DNA from 4 places in the Aneurinibacillus baijiui genome. Region 3 is predicted to be linked to each of the others. Evidence: riboswitches for the same ligand, from Rfam matches in the RefSeq annotation. Region 3 holds a riboswitch; each other region holds the start of a gene.
The links. A riboswitch is a leader RNA that binds a small molecule or an ion and turns the genes downstream of it on or off. The one in region 3 is predicted to bind S-adenosylmethionine.
Positions count from the first base shown of each region.

Region 1: linked by a shared signal. The riboswitch ahead of AB3351_RS14575 (sodium:solute symporter family protein) and the one ahead of AB3351_RS13525 (homocysteine synthase) in region 3 are both predicted to bind S-adenosylmethionine.
Region 2: linked by a shared signal. The riboswitch ahead of AB3351_RS12360 (MetQ/NlpA family ABC transporter substrate-binding protein) and the one ahead of AB3351_RS13525 (homocysteine synthase) in region 3 are both predicted to bind S-adenosylmethionine.
Region 4: linked by a shared signal. The riboswitch ahead of metX (homoserine O-acetyltransferase MetX) and the one ahead of AB3351_RS13525 (homocysteine synthase) in region 3 are both predicted to bind S-adenosylmethionine.

Region 1 is NZ_JBFTXJ020000007.1:120,131-124,319, reverse strand. Features, by position in the region: gene AB3351_RS14580 (OsmC family protein) at 1-371, opposite strand, end outside; gene AB3351_RS14575 (sodium:solute symporter family protein) at 408-2,039, opposite strand; SAM riboswitch class I at 2,168-2,270, opposite strand; gene AB3351_RS14570 (serine hydrolase domain-containing protein) at 2,447-3,589, shown strand; gene AB3351_RS14565 (DUF3870 domain-containing protein) at 3,761-4,093, shown strand.
Region 2 is NZ_JBFTXJ020000005.1:290,000-294,188, reverse strand. Features, by position in the region: gene trmL (tRNA (uridine(34)/cytosine(34)/5-carboxymethylaminomethyluridine(34)-2'-O)-methyltransferase TrmL) at 1-340, shown strand, start outside; gene AB3351_RS12365 (HAD family hydrolase) at 362-1,090, shown strand; SAM riboswitch class I at 1,170-1,297, shown strand; gene AB3351_RS12360 (MetQ/NlpA family ABC transporter substrate-binding protein) at 1,438-2,241, shown strand; gene AB3351_RS12355 (DUF1273 domain-containing protein) at 2,354-2,914, shown strand; gene AB3351_RS12350 (antibiotic biosynthesis monooxygenase family protein) at 3,239-3,544, shown strand; gene AB3351_RS12345 (PrkA family serine protein kinase) at 3,742-4,189, shown strand, end outside.
Region 3 is NZ_JBFTXJ020000006.1:182,304-186,492, reverse strand. Features, by position in the region: gene AB3351_RS13530 (deoxycytidylate deaminase) at 1-292, opposite strand, end outside; gene AB3351_RS13525 (homocysteine synthase) at 432-1,730, opposite strand; SAM riboswitch class I at 1,840-1,943, opposite strand; gene AB3351_RS13520 (helix-hairpin-helix domain-containing protein) at 2,043-2,732, opposite strand; gene AB3351_RS13515 (DUF2533 family protein) at 2,830-3,078, shown strand; gene comER (late competence protein ComER) at 3,181-4,017, shown strand; gene AB3351_RS13505 (ABC transporter substrate-binding protein) at 4,048-4,189, opposite strand, start outside.
Region 4 is NZ_JBFTXJ020000014.1:13,543-17,731, forward strand. Features, by position in the region: lysine riboswitch at 56-245, shown strand; gene AB3351_RS19575 (aspartate kinase) at 434-1,675, shown strand; gene AB3351_RS19580 (biotin transporter BioY) at 1,731-2,306, opposite strand; SAM riboswitch class I at 2,453-2,567, shown strand; gene metX (homoserine O-acetyltransferase MetX) at 2,697-3,803, shown strand; gene AB3351_RS19590 (succinate dehydrogenase cytochrome b558 subunit) at 4,121-4,189, shown strand, end outside.

The DNA of each region.
Region 1 (4,189 bases), on a different contig from region 3:
AGTTTTTCCTTGCCTGCTGCCTCTATTTCTATAGTAGTGCGAATCTGTTGAAAATGAGGAGAGACATCGGCTGTTCCGAACATACCGCGCCGATCTACTGTACCTTCGCTGTATAAGGAGATTGCTACAATATGCACGCCAAGTTCACGGGCAATCGTCTCAATGACAACTTGCAGACAGCCGTTATAAGCACCGAGCACATATTCGAGCGGAGTCGGCCCTTTGTTTGTACCGCCGATTTTCTCCGGCTCGTCGATGGTGAAGGCGAAGTCACGTATATGCTGTACCGTTTCAAAACCATGTACCCATTCTGTTTGGGCGCGTACTTTTCGAATCTCTTTTGTTGCGTCGTTTTCTTTGGTTGTTGTCATTATATAATTCCTCCTTACTTCTATTACTAGACTTGGTTATTGTGCCGAAGCCTTTTTAACTTCTTGTGTATACATTGCTTCCGGATCTTTAGCGGATGTGAATGTCATCAGCGTGAAGAAGGCGCTAATTACTACGATAAACAGGCACAATCCCAATAATCCTGTTTGATAGAGCCAGGAAAAAGCAAAGCTGATTATTCCTACGAATACAATACCTGTAGCGAGGCATATCCTGCCAAGTGCGCTGCGTGACGTGTGCAGGTTCCAGGTGATGCGGCCGCTATTCTCTGCAATCGTTATGAGTATGAGTGTTAGCATATTGGCGATCATGCCCGGCCATACAGGGTGTGTGTTCAAGAAAAAGCTGCTAATCTGCCAGCCGCTCAAATAATACCAGAGCAGACCGGTGAATGTACCTGCTGCCATAGATGCAAGTACAGCACGTCGTGTAGCGAGCGGCCAGAACAGCGCTGCAACGACGGGTGCGAATGTTGCGGAATTGCGTGTGACCCAGGCAAGAACGTTCCACCATGCGGATTGCTCGGCCCGCAGTGAGGCGAAGATGACCATTAGTACCGTAAGGGCTGCCAGAGACCATTTCGTATAGCGGATGTATGTCTGCTCGCTCTGTCCTGGATGGATGGCTTCCCCGACGTCTTTGCCAAGGCTTGTGGCCCCAGAGAACTGGCAGGGTGCGCCCCAGCTCAACGCACAAGCCCAGAAGCCGAGGAAGAATAAAGCGACGAGCGGTGCCGGCAGGGCCTGCATCAAATACTGTGGAATGGCAATCAACCCACGCGTCTCATCTGGAATCACGCTTGCTGCTGCCAAGCCAAAGACAACCGCTCCGATGATGAGCGGGATGCCAAGAACGGCTGCCCATAATAGGCCGCGTTTCCCTTCTTCTGGTGTACGGCATGATAGTGCCATCTGGAATGCTGCTTGTGCTAATACGACGTTGACGAGAAACGTACCGAACCAGGCTACAATCGTCTGAATGCCTGCACCCGCAGGAGAGTACATGTGCGGTTTGGCTGCCGCAAATTCCTTAAGTCCGTCAATTCCCGGATAAATAAGTACAGCCGCAAAGCCGATGACAAGCATAATATAGAAGACGATCGTATTCAGTAGCTGTGTGTAGCCGATGGCCCACATACCGCCAAATTGCAGATATGCAAACAGCAATACAGCTGTCAGTGCTACCGAAACGAGTAAGGAAATACCGGTAAATACATGGAGCGCCGAAGCGAAGGCTAACGCTGTGGCTACCGACCACATCGGGAAGGCAAAAGCGGTAATGGCACCGCCAAGCGCCCGTGCTTTGCGGCCAAAGTGATCACCGATCAATCCGGATACAGTAATGATAAGTTTTTTACGGAAAGGGGCGATCAGTAGTGTAGCGATGAGCAGTACTTGCAGCGTTTCAGCTACACCGTACCACACGGCAGATACCCCTTTGAGATAAGAGAGCTCAATAATAGAGATGAAAGAAGACCCTGAGAATAAGCCTGTAATACATACTGCTACGAATAGTGTAGTAAAATTCCTGCCGCCTACGAAATATCCGCTGCCGCCGGCTGCTTTTCTACGGGCAATTCGGCCGATGGAAATAAGAAGAACCGTATAGGCGACAGCTAAAGACACAAACCAATATCCAACCGTTGTCATTGTGTTCACACTCCTTTTTTGTATATAGGTTTACTTGGTTTAACGTTGATAAGAGTTCCATGCACTGCTTCTCGACAATAAAAAATCCTCTTCTCACAAGAGAAGAGGATGGTTGCATGCATTCGTTCCTCTTATCTGCCAGAATAAAGCTTCTGCTGGAGGTAGCACCTTGTATAAGACAGGTTGCTGAGACGTCATTGGGCCAGATCCCTCAGTCTCTCTGGATAAGAAATGATCGTGGATATGAAGTTGTGTCTAATCATAAATGTATTATTCCGATATGTCAATAAGGAATTTGTTTTTTGAAAATTACTTTCTCTGAGCATCAAATAATATGGTAATTTATAGGTTGAATAGGTGCTAGCTTAGGAGCATCTCATATTTTTATTGGGAAAAGAAAGGTGGAGATGAAGCGAGTGGATGCACGGATAAAAGAAATTATGGCTGCCCATCAAGTAATCGGCCTATCTGCGGCTGTAGTGCAAGGGCAGGATATATGCTGGCGTGGCAGCTATGGATGGGCGGATTACGACCGACGAATACCGGTAACGCATGATACGGTGTTTCGGGCAGCATCGATTTCCAAGACAATCACCGCAACCGCGCTCATGCAGCTTGTTGAGCAAGGCTTATGCGATCTTGATAGGGAGGTGGGAGAGTATGTAGGATATAAGCTGCGTAATCCTGGCTATCCTGAACACCCTGTTACGCTGCGACAATTGATGACGCATACATCTAGTTTACAGGATGTGTATGTTGATTTTGTAATCGCTTCCCGAAGTGAGAACCCGCCTATGTTGGACCTACGAGAGCTTTTACTCCCGCAAGGGCGTTATTATACGGAAGATCTCTGGGGGGCGTACCCGCCGGAAGATAACGGGCGGTTCGAATATTCGAATCTGGGCGCTATCATTCTTGCAACCATTATAGAAAAACAATCAGGCCAGCGCTTTGATCTGTATTGCCAACAACATATTTTTACACCGCTTGGCATGAAGGATACAAGCTTCGCGATTCAGGATTACCAGCAGATGGACAGGATTGCGGTCTTGTATGAATACGATGAAGAGAAGAAAGCATTCCATGCGAGTATGGATGAGTACCGGGGTATTAAGCCAGCGAGCATTGATTACAGCCGCTATGTACCCGGAACAAACGGTTCCATCTTCGGACCGCAGGGCGGTGTGCGTACGCATGCGTCCGATTTGAGCAGGTTCATGCTGGCGCATCTGCATGACGGCGCATGGAATGGTGTACGTATCTTGCAGCAGGGAACATGCAAGCAGATGCATAGTGTGCAGTGGAGCGGTCATTCAGCGGATCGTTTCTTTTGCAAATCGGGATTGAACTTTCATATTACGGAAGATCTGGTGCCGAATCGATTGCTCATCGGACATGCAGGAGATGCATACGGGCTTCTCTCTGGTATGTATTTTGACAAGGAGGCAAAACGAGGTGTGATTTATCTTATGAATGGACTTATCCAGCGAAAAGGCGGGGCTTTTTTTACGGCGGAAGAAGAAATCTGTCGAACACTGTATACCAAATAGAAAGAAAATATAGACAAATAATCCGAATTGTATTATTTACAAAATACATTATTTTCTGTTAAAATTAAGCCTAGAACTAGTCGCCGCTATGCAGGAAGCCGGTCGTCTGAAGCGTTCCTTTGGACATCCCGGGGAGCCTGGCCGTATAGCGGAGAAATGAGGACTTCTGTGCTGTATGATGCCGATTCTATCTATATCGTAGGCGATGCGCAATCGTCGATTAACAATCCGATCACCCAGCAGTATAATGCGTTTTTTATTGGGCTGGTGATTGATTGCCGCAGCGATAAGATTATTGACGCGGGCTGTTCATCTACCATTCCGCTTACATCTGATTTTGTGCGCTCAATCTTTGTAGGGCGCACGATATGGGAGACAGAAGCGATGGCAGGTGAGATTCGCCGCCGTTATCACGGTTCATCACAGAAGGCATTAATTGTGGCTTATAAGGATGCGCAGAAGAAGTATAAAGCAATTAAGACGAATACAGAGTCTGTATCGTAAGAGTGATGCATATCTGTACAACTGAATAGTAGGCGCTGCTTTATTTATCCGTATGCATACATACACGTAAATAAAACCCAGCAGATGATGAGTGCG
Region 2 (4,189 bases), on a different contig from region 3:
TAAGTACTTAAAGCGGGCAGGGCTTGATTATTGGCATGCGGTTGATCTTACATATTATCAGTCCTTTGCTGAGTTTGCGGCAAAGCACCCTGATGGACGTTTTTTCTTTATCGAGACAAGCGGGGATCAGTACCATTCCGACGCAGAGTATAGGGATGGTGATTTTTTTATTTTCGGTAAAGAAACAACAGGAATTCCTGAAGATATTCTAGCGCAATATCCTGGACAGATTATCCGTATTCCGATGGGAGATGCAACGCGTTCATTGAATCTATCCAATACGGCGGCGGTTATTCTATATGAAGCGCTGCGTCAGGTTGGTTATCCAGGAATGAAATAATAAAGAGGAGAGTGTTGCATAGTGGAACGAGCCATATTTTTTGATTTGGATGGAACGCTGTTAACGCTTGATACCGAGGCGTTCATGAATCGCTATATGAAACGGCTGGGGGAATATACAGCCCATATTGTTCAACCAGAACAACTGATTAAATCTGTATGGGATGCAACTAAACAAATGATGAAAGACGATGGCCCAGACCGTACCAACGAAGAGATATTTCGTGAGCATTTCTTTTCAACATGCGGGGTAGAGGAGAATGTAATCTGGCCGTTATTTGATACGTTTTATGCAGAAGAATTTCCTTTGTTAAAAGAAGAAATTGAACCGCACCCCTATGCACTAAAGGTAGTGGAGGAAGCAAAGAAGCGCGGCTATCGCATGGTTGTTGCAACCAATCCCGTATTTCCGGGTATGGCTATTCGCGAACGAATGAAGTGGGCCGGACTTGTAGAAGATGACTTTGAGCATGTTACTGTTTTTGAAGAGGCACGTTATTGCAAGCCGAATCCAAAATACTTCTTAGAAATTTGTGAGCGGATCGGTGTGCGACCAGAAGATACGATTATGGTTGGAAATGATATGCAGCAGGACATGGTAGCTGCAGAGGTTGGTTTGAAGACGTTCCTCGTGGAAGATTATAAGATCGACCGAGGAGTTCCGCAGCATCGCGTAGATGCGAGCGGTACCTTGAAAGAATTATACGAACAGCTTGCGGCGGGTACAGGGATTTTTTTGACGGATAAATAAAACTGATTTATAAAAAAAGTAATTGACAATCTTGCAAAAGATGCGTAATATACTTCTCAGTACAACTATATAGTGATCTCGCTTATCGAGAGAGGTGGAGGGACTGGCCCGATGAAACCCGGCAGCGGAATTCTTCTTATGCGTAAGAAGAAGGCTGTGCTAATTCCAGCAAGACACGTTGGATCATGGTGTCTTGGCAGATAAGAGTATGCATGAACGTATAACCAAACCTCTCTTGTCTGTCTTGAGAGGTTTTTTTGTGTGATGTGTACTGGGCCCGTACACATTACGCAGTGACGAGCAGCCTTAGACATCAACTACACTACATGAAGAAGAGGGAATAGACGATGAAAAAATGGTTTATATCTGTTATGCTGCTGTTCGTAGTCAGCATGCTTGCAGCGTGCGGCGGCGGTGAGGATAAAAAGAAAATTGTCGTAGGCGCAAGCGCGGTTCCACATGCGGAAATTCTTGATCATGTGAAAGATAAGCTAAAGGAACAAGGTGTGGAGATGGAAGTGAGAGTATTCGACGATTACGTTCTGCCGAATACAGCCCTAGAAGAAAAGCAAGTAGCAGCCAACTACTTCCAGACAGTGCCGTACCTTGATGAGTTCAATAAGAAGCACGGTACACATATTAAAGCATTGGACGGTATTCACCTAGAGCCGATGGGGTTATATCCGGGTAAAGAAAAAGCTGCACAGCCGAAAAACGGTGCTGTCGTAGCGATTCCGGATGATGTATCGAACGGTGCACGTGCACTTAAGCTGATCGAATCAAAAGGCTGGATTACACTTACAGCCGGTAAAGACCTTAACAGTCTGACCAAGCAGGATATTGTAGAAAATCCGCATAATATTCAAATCAAAGAAATGCAGGCCTCTCTTCTGCCGCGTGCAATCGGTGAAGTGGATTATGCCATAATTAACGGAAACTATGCGATGGAAGGCGGCTTGACATTTGATCAAGCATTAGCGATGGAGAAAAAAGATTCCGAGGCAGCCAAAACGTTCGCTAACATCGTGGCAGTAAAAGAAGGCGACGAAAATCGAGAAGAAATCAAAAAACTTCTGCAAGTACTTAAATCTGAAGATGTGAAAAAATTCATCGACGAGAAGTATAAAGGCTCGGTAATTCCGGTATTTTAATACGTGAAGATACGACAGAGAGCAGGTGTGCTCTCTGTCTTTTTTAATGCGGCAAGCCATACTGGTACAACAATTAAAAGAGAGGTAAGATAAGCAGGAGGGGGGAAGCTGAGTGCTAAGACGAATCGTAATTACAGGATACAAACCCCATGAATTGGGGATTTTTGATACGAAGCATCCTGGGATTGGCTATATTAAAAAGGCGATTCGCAAGCGCCTTGTCTCTTATATTGAGGATGGAGCCGAATGGATGATTATAAGCGGCCAGCTTGGAGTTGAATTATGGGCAGCGGAAGTCGTGCTTGAATTGAAGGAGATGTATCCTTCTCTGAAGCTTGCGGTTCTTACGCCATTTCTTGAACAGGAGAGCAAGTGGCAGGAAGAGAAGCAGACATACTATAGAAATCTGCTTGGGGAAGCGGACTTTGTCACCAGTATCACCAAGCGTCCGTATGAAGGAGCGTGGCAATTCAAGGCGAAAAATGCATTTCTTCTTGATAATTCAGATGGCTTGCTCGCAGTGTATGATGAAGAAAATGAAGGATCTCCTCAATATATCGTAGCGGAAGCAAAAAGGCGGAGCGAGTTGGGCGAATATTGCTATGCGGCGATTGCTGCGTATGACCTGCAGATGGTAGTAGAAGAAGAACAGGAAAATGAATTCGGTGTGTAACCGTTTAAAAAGCGCTGCCAATACAGACTGGCAGCGCTTTACCTTATCAACGAAGTATTACAGACCCCACGTTTTGTCCTCATTGTATCCTGCAGTGAAAATTGCGCCAAGCACCAAGCCCGTCACTACTAAAACAATCACCATACCCATCGTTCATATCCCCTCTCCCAAGTGTAAATTTCCCTTTTATTATACCTGATCCACTATATGATGGGAACATATGGGCATACGGTAATCTTGACAAAGTTTGTACGCTTGTGATTGGAAAATGTCGAGATGATTTGCTATAGTGAGAGAGATTGATACTTTATGGAGGTGCATTGTATGTACGTTGTCATGAATGTATTGCAAGTTCCTGAAGCGATGAAAGGTCGTATGGGAGAAATGTTCGGCAAAAGTGCGGAGCGAATGGCTAATGTTCCTGGCTGCCTTGAATTTCAGTTCTTGAGTGCAACAGATGGGGACAAGCAGGTCGTCTATACAAAGTGGGATAGCGAAGAATCGTTCAAAGCTTGGACTGAGAGCGATAGCTTCCGGCAGGCACATTCCCACTCCTCTGACAATAATCCAGCTACAGGCTCTAAGCTTGAAGTGTTTGAAGTCATGCATGGAGCTACATACGACAAGTAAAGACATAAAAACAGGGCTGAAATGTGTGATATACACACGTTTTAGCCCTGTTTTTATGAAGAGTGAAAGATGCGGCGCTGCTTCATTAACGTAAAGCGGTCAGATATTTAGCATGTCATCTGCATCCACCGAATAGGATAGTAAAAATGCATCCCATGACTGATCATTCTGAACGAAGAAAAGGAGAGGAGTGCCCGATGGATATCCTAAAGCGGATTGCAGAATACCGTGCACGTGAAGAACAGCTCGTATGGGAAGGGACATTCGCCGAGTACCTTGAGATTGTAAGACAAAATCCGCACGTTGCTCAGACCGCACACTCCCGGGTGTATAACATGATCAAGCATGCCGGGATTGAACATAATGAGGATGGAAGCAAAAGCTACAAATTTTTTAGCCGGGAAATGTACGGATTGGATCGGGCAATTGAGAAGCTGGTGGAAGAATATTTTCACTCTTCAGCGATGCGCCTGGATGTGCGAAAAAGAATTCTATTGCTAATGGGTCCGGTGAGTGGTGGTAAATCAACGATTGTGACCATGCTGAAGCGGGGGCTTGAACAGTTTACACGCACAGAAGAAGGCGCAGTGTACGCAATCAAAGGATGCCCGATGCATGAGGACCCGCTTCACCTGATTCCGAATG
Region 3 (4,189 bases):
GATCCGCCTGATCGGTAAAAAGAAGTAAATTCTGTTCCGCATGAATCGTACGGATACATTTCTGCTTCTCTATGATCGCTCCATCTGTATTCGTCTCGTAATAATTATGAAGCATACAGCCAACATCCAGGCAGGAATCGACTCCGCTTGGGCTCCCATTGTATGCGGTACCCAATACCTTTCGATTCCGTGTCAGGACTGCGCCAACATGGCGGCGCGGACATGTTGCACGGGTGGCGGCCATATAGGCCAGATCCATAAAGTATTCATCCCAAGACTTGCGTGTATCCATCTGCCTCCCTCTCCTTCCTCTCTTTCTTCTACCTCAATTTGCATGATCTCTTATTATGATAACTGATAATCAGATAAACCACTACTGCAACAGAAAAAGGACAGGCTACCTTCTCCTGTCCTTCCTCCTGCTGATTTTATTATACTGCAGCCAGTTGGCTTGCCTTAAGTGCCTGTTCAAGATCGGCAATAATATCATCGACAGATTCAATGCCGATGGAGAGACGGATCATATCCGGTGATACGCCCGCTGCTACCTGCTGTTCTTCGGTCAGTTGCTGATGCGTTGTGCTTGCAGGGTGAATCACAAGCGTTTTTGCATCGCCGACGTTTGCAAGATGAGAGAGAAGCTTTAAGCTATTAATGAACCGTTTGCCTTCTTCTAAGCCACCCTTAATCCCAAAGGTAAAGATAGACCCCGCACCTTTTGGCAAGTATTTCTGTGCGCGCTCATAGTATTGATTGCTCTCAAGCCCCGCGTAGTTCACCCATTCTACCAGTTCGTGATTTTCCAAGTATTGCGCTACTTTTTTTGCGTTCTCCACATGACGGTCCATACGCAGATGAAGCGTCTCTAAGCCTTGGAGGAACAGCCAGGAATTAAATGGCGATACCGCAGCGCCAAGATCACGCAGCAGTTGTACGCGAGCTTTAATAATATAGGCAAGATTTCCAACCGCCTCTGTGTATACGACACCATGATAGCTTGGATCTGGTTCAGTAAGACCTGGGAATTTGCCATTGTTCCAGTCAAATTTACCAGAATCGACAATTACACCACCGATGGATGTTCCGTGTCCGCCGATGAATTTGGTAGCGGAATGTACGACAATGTCAGCACCGAATTCAATCGGGCGGCACAAATATGGTGTTGCGAATGTATTGTCTACAATGAACGGGATTCCATTCTCGTGTGCAATCCCAGCCAATACTTCTAGATCAACGACATCCGTACGCGGATTGCCAATTGTTTCCGTGTACAGCGCTTTTGTTTTGTCCGTGATAGCTGCGCGAATTTCATCCGTGTTTTCTGGATTCACGAACTTTACTGTGATGCCAAGCTTTGGCAGAGTATGAGCGAACAGGTTGTATGTTCCGCCATACAGGTTGCTTGAAGCAACAACCTCATCTCCCGCATGGGCAATATTAAGGATCGAGAAGGTGATCGCCGCCTGACCGGATGCGACCGCCAGCGCACCAACCCCCCCTTCAAGCTGTGCAATCCGATTCTCAAACGTATCCTGTGTCGGATTCATAATACGTGTATAAATATTGCCGAATTCCTTAAGTGCAAACAGGTTGGCTGCATGCTCCGTGTCTTTGAATACATAGGACGATGTTTGATAAATCGGTACCGCACGCGATAGCGTTGTCGGGTCCACCTCTTGTCCTCCATGTAAGCATACTGTCTCAAAATTGAATGTGCGTTCTTCTGCCATTTTCAATCTTCCTCCTCAATACCTAATTTTTTTGTTTCGGGCGAGGTACCAAAATAAAAACCCTCTTCTTTGAGAAGAAGAGGGTCGGATAGGCAGGTATGTACCATCGCTCTCATCTTCCAAAGCATACTGCTTTGCTGGATTTAGCACCTTGCACTTCATGCCGGTTGCCGGGCTTCATCGGGCCAGTCCCTCCGCCTCTCTCGATAAGAGATACTATAAAATTGTACTGTGTTGCTTATGTTTTCGTATGCGTTTCTTGCTCTTATTATAGGCTCACTATTCCGACCTGTCAACTTAATTAGAAAATTTTTATTGTACAAAAATTCCGGCTCGCATTTTCTCTACTGTCTTAGCCCCTATCCCAGCTACACCTGTTAACGAATCTATCGTTTTGAACGGGCCATGCTCTTCTCTATACTGCACAATCGCCTCAGCCTTGCGCGGTCCAATTCCCGGTATGGTCTGAAGCTGTTCTACTGTTGCCGTATTAAGATCAACTTTCGCCTCTTCCTTACCCTGCGTTCCGACCGCTGGTGTACTGCCTGTCACAGAGCCTGGAGTCGCATGTCCTGCTGGCGATATTTGCTCTCCTTTGAGCGGGATATAGATCATCATACCATCGACTAGCTTCTGCGCTCCATTAACTTGCTTGGCATCCGCTTCGGGCAGAAGGCCGCCTGCCATCCCAATTGCTTGATAGACCCTTGCATCTGCAGATAACGTATATACACCAGGAGAGACGACTGCGCCTTTTACATCAATCACAAAGGTGGTAGGAGCAGGAACCGTTGTCTGCCTTGTTGGATCGGGGTTTTGCTTTACCTCTGCGCTCTGCTGTTCCTGTCTAGCATCCTCCTGTACAGACGGTTTTGCCTCGCTGAAGGCCAACGGATGCTCTTGCGGTGTATTTTCCATGTTATAAAAATAAACACTACTACCAAGAATAAGAAGACATATACTACTACCAGTCCACTTTTTTTTGTTCCAAGACCACTGCATACGCGACCTTCTCTCCCTTACTTGTGGTTTTCCAACAGATTACCTATAATTTTCATATAAACATTCTGAAAGTGATAAGAAAAAGGAGGATATACTTATGAGTGTTCATGAAGCCATTACTGCACACTCGGCTAAACAAGCCGAATACATTACCCTGTACCGCAAGCTAGACGCAATGCGGGAATCAAGAATTGAGGAAGCTATCGAACAATATAAGCAGGGGGAAGAGATGAATGTCGATTCAATCAATGAAGTCACACACCAGATCAATCAATTGGCCCAACGCCACCACCTGCCTCCCCGCAAGGTTGTTACCGCGGACATGGTACGTGAATTATGCAAATAATTACCAATCAATTCCATTTTAGCACATGTAGAAAAATATGTGTACTGAATTCCTTTTCTTCCCCATACACATTAATCAATCATATTGCCGGGGGGAATCAGGATGCAGATTGGCTTTATCGGAACGGGAAGTATGGGGACAATTCTCATTGAAGCCTTTATTGAATCCGGTGCCGTGCCGCCTGAGCGTATCATTGCCTCGAACCGGACACCGGAGAAGCTGCGGACGCTTGTCAAAAAACATCCCGGAATTGATACCGGAGCCAACATGATTGTTGCGAAGATGGCGGACGTGCTGTTCCTCTGTACCAAGCCACTGGAATATCGAACTGTGCTTGATGAGATTGCACCGTATTTGACACCGGAGAAGCTTGTTCTCTCCATTACAAGCTCTGTCGGAATTCGGCAGCTTGAAGCTCATTCCCACTGTAAAGTAGCCCGGGTGATTCCAAGCATTACGAATACAGCGCTCAGCGGTGCTTCGCTTGTGACGTTCGGTAGCCGACTGCATGACAAGGATCGCACGATGCTGCTATCATTGTTATCCAACATTAGTACACCTATCGAAATTGAAGAAGAAGCAACGCGCATCTCTTCTGATATTGTTAGCTGCGGTCCAGCATTCTTCAGTTTTCTACTACAGCGTTTTATCGACAGCGCTGCTGCGGAGACCACCATAACAGAGAAAGAGGCAACCAGACTTATGACAGAGATGGTAATCGGTATGGGACGGCTTTTAGAAGACGGGCGCTTTTCTCTGCCCACCTTACAAGCTAAGGTATGTGTGCCTGGTGGTGTTACTGGAATTGGACTGCACGTGCTTGATAGGGAGACACGGGACGTATTCACTCACCTAATCGAAGCAACACACCGTAAATTCGATGTGGATGTACTCGAAGTAAAAGAATCGTTTGCTGACAAAAAAAACTCCTTCCACTAACAGGGAAGGAGTTTTTTGGTGCAGTTCTGATTACTTGATGACTTCAGCGGCGGCTTTTAGTTTGTCAGGAACAGATAGGCCGGCGGCTTTCGCTGCAGCTTCATTGACAATCAATTGTACATCCTTTAGGGTTTCTACCGGGATTGCACCCGGCTTCTCGCCTTTTAGCACA
Region 4 (4,189 bases), on a different contig from region 3:
ATATGGTACCATATACAGAAATTGAATAGTAAGCAAATAACGCCTCACTTAAATAGGGTGAGGTAGAGGCGCGAAAACCATAAGTATTCCGCTGGAGGAATGAGAATCCAGGGAAAGCGGGAGAAAGGGGAATTCGCCGAAATGGCAGAACGGATCTCAACGTCTGCTGTTGGGTCTGCATTGAACAAATGCAGAACTGTCACCGGATCATCGTCCCAGATAGCCGGTGGAGTACTATCTCGCACAGGGAGTAGGGAAGTGAGCGTTCGCTGTCATTATATTTCTTGAGAATCTACAGACAACCGCTTTGGCCTATGCCTTGCTGTTGTCTTTTTTATTGATCCGGCATTGCGTTCTCTAACCCTCATATGTGTGCGGAGTACTCTGATAATGAAGAGAAGAATATTATCTTAATTTGAGGAGGGTACACAAAGTGAGCATAATTGTACAAAAATTTGGCGGTACATCCGTCGGCACAATCGAACGAATTCAAGCAGTAGCCCAGCGTGTCATATCAACGGTGCAGAAGGGCCATCAAGTGGTTGTGGTAGTATCAGCAATGGGAAAATCGACCGATGTCTTAGTGGATATGGCGAAGCAGATTACGGATGAGCCACATCCGCGTGAGATGGACATGCTGCTTACAACCGGGGAGCAGGTATCGATCGCATTATTGACGATGGCACTTCAAGAACAAGGCCAGGCTGCTGTATCTATGACCGGATGGCAAGCAGGAATCATGACAGAAGATATACATATGAAGGCTCGTATTGATCGGATTGATACCGCATTCATCATAGAAGCATTGAATAAGGGAAACGTGGTGGTAGTAGCCGGGTTTCAAGGAGTTTCGGCGCATGGAGAGATTATGACGCTTGGGCGCGGCGGTTCTGATACGACCGCGGTTGCATTAGCTGCGGCACTTGATGGAAAAAAGTGTGAAATATATACGGATGTGGACGGAGTCTATACGGCAGACCCGCGTATGGTTCCTCTTGCCAGAAGGCTTGTGAGCATCTCACATGATGAGATGCTAGAGCTTGCGACGCTTGGTGCAGGTGTTCTGCATCCACGTGCGGTGGAGTGCGCGAAGCAGCATCAAGTAAGTGTAACGGTTCGATCGAGTTTCACTGAGGCAGAAGGAACGATGATAGAGGAGGAAGCGAATATGGAACAAGGACTTGCAGTGAGCGGCATCGCTCATGATAAAAATGTCGCCAAAATTACGGTAGCTGATCTGCCGTCAAGAGTGGAGGCCATGGCTAAGCTCTTTGCGGTGTTGGCTGAGGAACATATTAATGTCGATGTTATTGTACAGAGTGCGTATGAAGCGAATACGACAAATGTGTCATTTTCGGTAAGCGGAGATGAAGTAAAGAAAACACTCGATGTATTGCTGAAGCATCGCGAAGCGCTGCAATTTGGCTATGCGATGGCAGAGGAGGAACTTGCTAAGGTATCTATCGTAGGCGCAGGTATGATTACAAACCCAGGGGTAGCTGCTCAGATGTTCACCTGCCTTGCGGAACAAGGAATTGAGATCAAGATGGTATCTACTTCGGAAATTAAGGTCTCTAGCATTATTCCAGTGGAAAGAATAGAGGATGCTGTACAGAGTCTGCATACATCGTTTGGGTTAGATGTCAAAGAGACTGCTGTTGTATACGGAGGATAAAAAAAGCAAGCCCATGCCAGATAAAAACGGCATGGGCTTGTCCTTTTTTCAGTACTTACGCGACGCTTCGATTATTGCGCACAGAAGCAGGCAGGAGACCTGCTGCGTCAAGTCGGTGGCGGATGAGGATTCCCAGGTAAGAAGCGGCCGCCACTTTTACCAGGTCAGGAATAACGAACAGTCCCATTCCGAATGTGAATGCCTGGCCCCACGATAGACTCAAGACGAGCTTAAGCTGGGTAACACCGAACGCATAAATAATTAGTAAGCCGATAAGATTAGCAACAAATGCGCGGGTAAATGTGATATCCTTACCCTTAAAGATTGTTCCCATAACAAAAACCGCTACAACGTATCCGAGCAAATAGCCACCTGTTTTGCCGATGAGAATGCCCATCCCACCTGAGAATTGGGCAAATACCGGAGCCCCAATGGCTCCGAGCAGTAGATAGAGCAGAACGGCGATTGTACCATAGCGGCGACCGAGAATAATGGGGGCTAGCGCAATGGCAAAATTCTGCAGGGTGAATGGAACTTGCGGAATGAATGAGATAGAAATTTGTGCGAAGACGGCGATGATCGCACAGAATAAGGCCGATAAAATTAACATTTTTCTACTTTCAATGTTCATAGGTTGCTCCTTCGTGATAATTTGTTAACCTAATACATAATATAAGTTTACAAAGCGGATGTCCTTTTTGTCAATATTGACATTAGTCAGTAAAAACCGTAGTATTGAACTAACTCGTAGAAAGTCGGAATACAATTTTATGATAGCTCTTATCAAGAGAGGCGGAGGGACTGGCCCGATGAAGCCCGGCAACCCCGCGCGTTTGCGCGGATAAGGTGCTAACTCCAGCAGAACGATATGTTTCGTTCTGGAAGATAAGGGGAGGTATGCGCCATATAAACGCCTCTTCCTTATAGGAAGCGGCGTTTTTTTCATGACATGAAGATAAACGCTAAGAGGAAGGGAAGAGGGATTCTTCTGACTTCCTGCTAGAAAGGAGTGAATAAGCGCATGATACAGAAGATGGTTATAGATGAAATAACGTTGGAGTGTGGAGCTACACTCAAGCAGGTTGAGATTGCTTATGAGGCGAGCGGGACGCTAAATGAGGAGAAGACCAATGCGATTTTGGTGTGTCACGCGCTTACCGGTGATGCATATGCGGTGGGAGATGAAGAGACCCCAGGATGGTGGGAAGGACTGATTGGCCCCGGACGATACGTTGATACGAATAAATATTTTGTAATCACGTCAAACGTGCTGGGAGGCTGTGCAGGTACAACGGGTCCCGCCTCTTCGAACCCGGAGACGGGAGAGCCGTATGGTGCTGCTTTTCCGGTTGTGACGATTCGGGATATGGTGAAGCTGCAGTATATGTTGATTGAGCAATTAGGAATTGAGAAGCTCTTTGCTGTGGTGGGCGGTTCCATGGGCGGCATGCAGGTATATGAGTGGGCGGTGATGTATCCGGAAATGATGCATCTTGTCCTGCCAATTGCGACATCCGCACGCTTGTCAGCTGTAGCGATTGCTTATAATGATGTAGGAAGACAGGCGATTCTATCCGATCCCGAGTGGAAAAACGGCAGCTATTATCCGGAAAAAGGGCCTGTAAATGGATTATCCATAGCCCGGATGCTTGGCATGATCACGTATCGTACTGCTGATTTATTTGAGTATCGATTTGGCCGACGGTTAAAGGATGAACGCGATGTAATGCAGTTCGATTCCACCTTTAACATTGAAAGCTATTTGCGCTATCAGGGGCAGAAGCTGGTCACGCGATTCGATGCCAATAGCTATCTGTATTTGCTAAAGGCAATGGATTCGCACGATATTGGTCGAGGACGAGGCGGGATTAAGGCTGCACTTGAGAGAATTGAAGCTAAGGTTCTATCTGTAGCAATTTCAAAAGATTTATTGTATCCTGCCGACCATCAGGAGGAGATTGTCGATCTTATGCGAGCACTTGGTAAGGATGTGGATTATCATTTTGTCGAATCCATCTATGGCCATGACGGCTTTCTTGTCGAATTTGTAAAAATTGGTCCGTTAGTTGAACGGTTTATTGAGAAACATGCGGCTAATATTTTCGCTCCGTCTGCTGCCCCGAGATAATTATAAAGATTGTCCACAGATTATCGGCGTATTTCGACAATTTGTCCGCTGCTTTTCTTGACGCTACCTTCCATACGGAGTAAAATGAATCTGTCACAAAGTCTTCATTTATTTTAAGGCTTCCTCGGGAAGCTTTTCTTCATGTCATGCATGTGGAATGGAGTGAGCAAAGGGGGAATTTCTAGAGAGACGAGAGAGTGGTAGGGAATCTTCACGTACGTAGATGAAGAAGTCGGAGAGAAATTGATTATTTTTGTGAAAAAAGTGTCAAACTAGAAAATCTGAAACGTAACCTTGTGAAAGGGGGAGTCTGTGCAATGCTGAATCACCGTCACTTTTTTAACCGTAAACTACATTCCCTGCTAGGGGTTGTACCAATCGGGGGA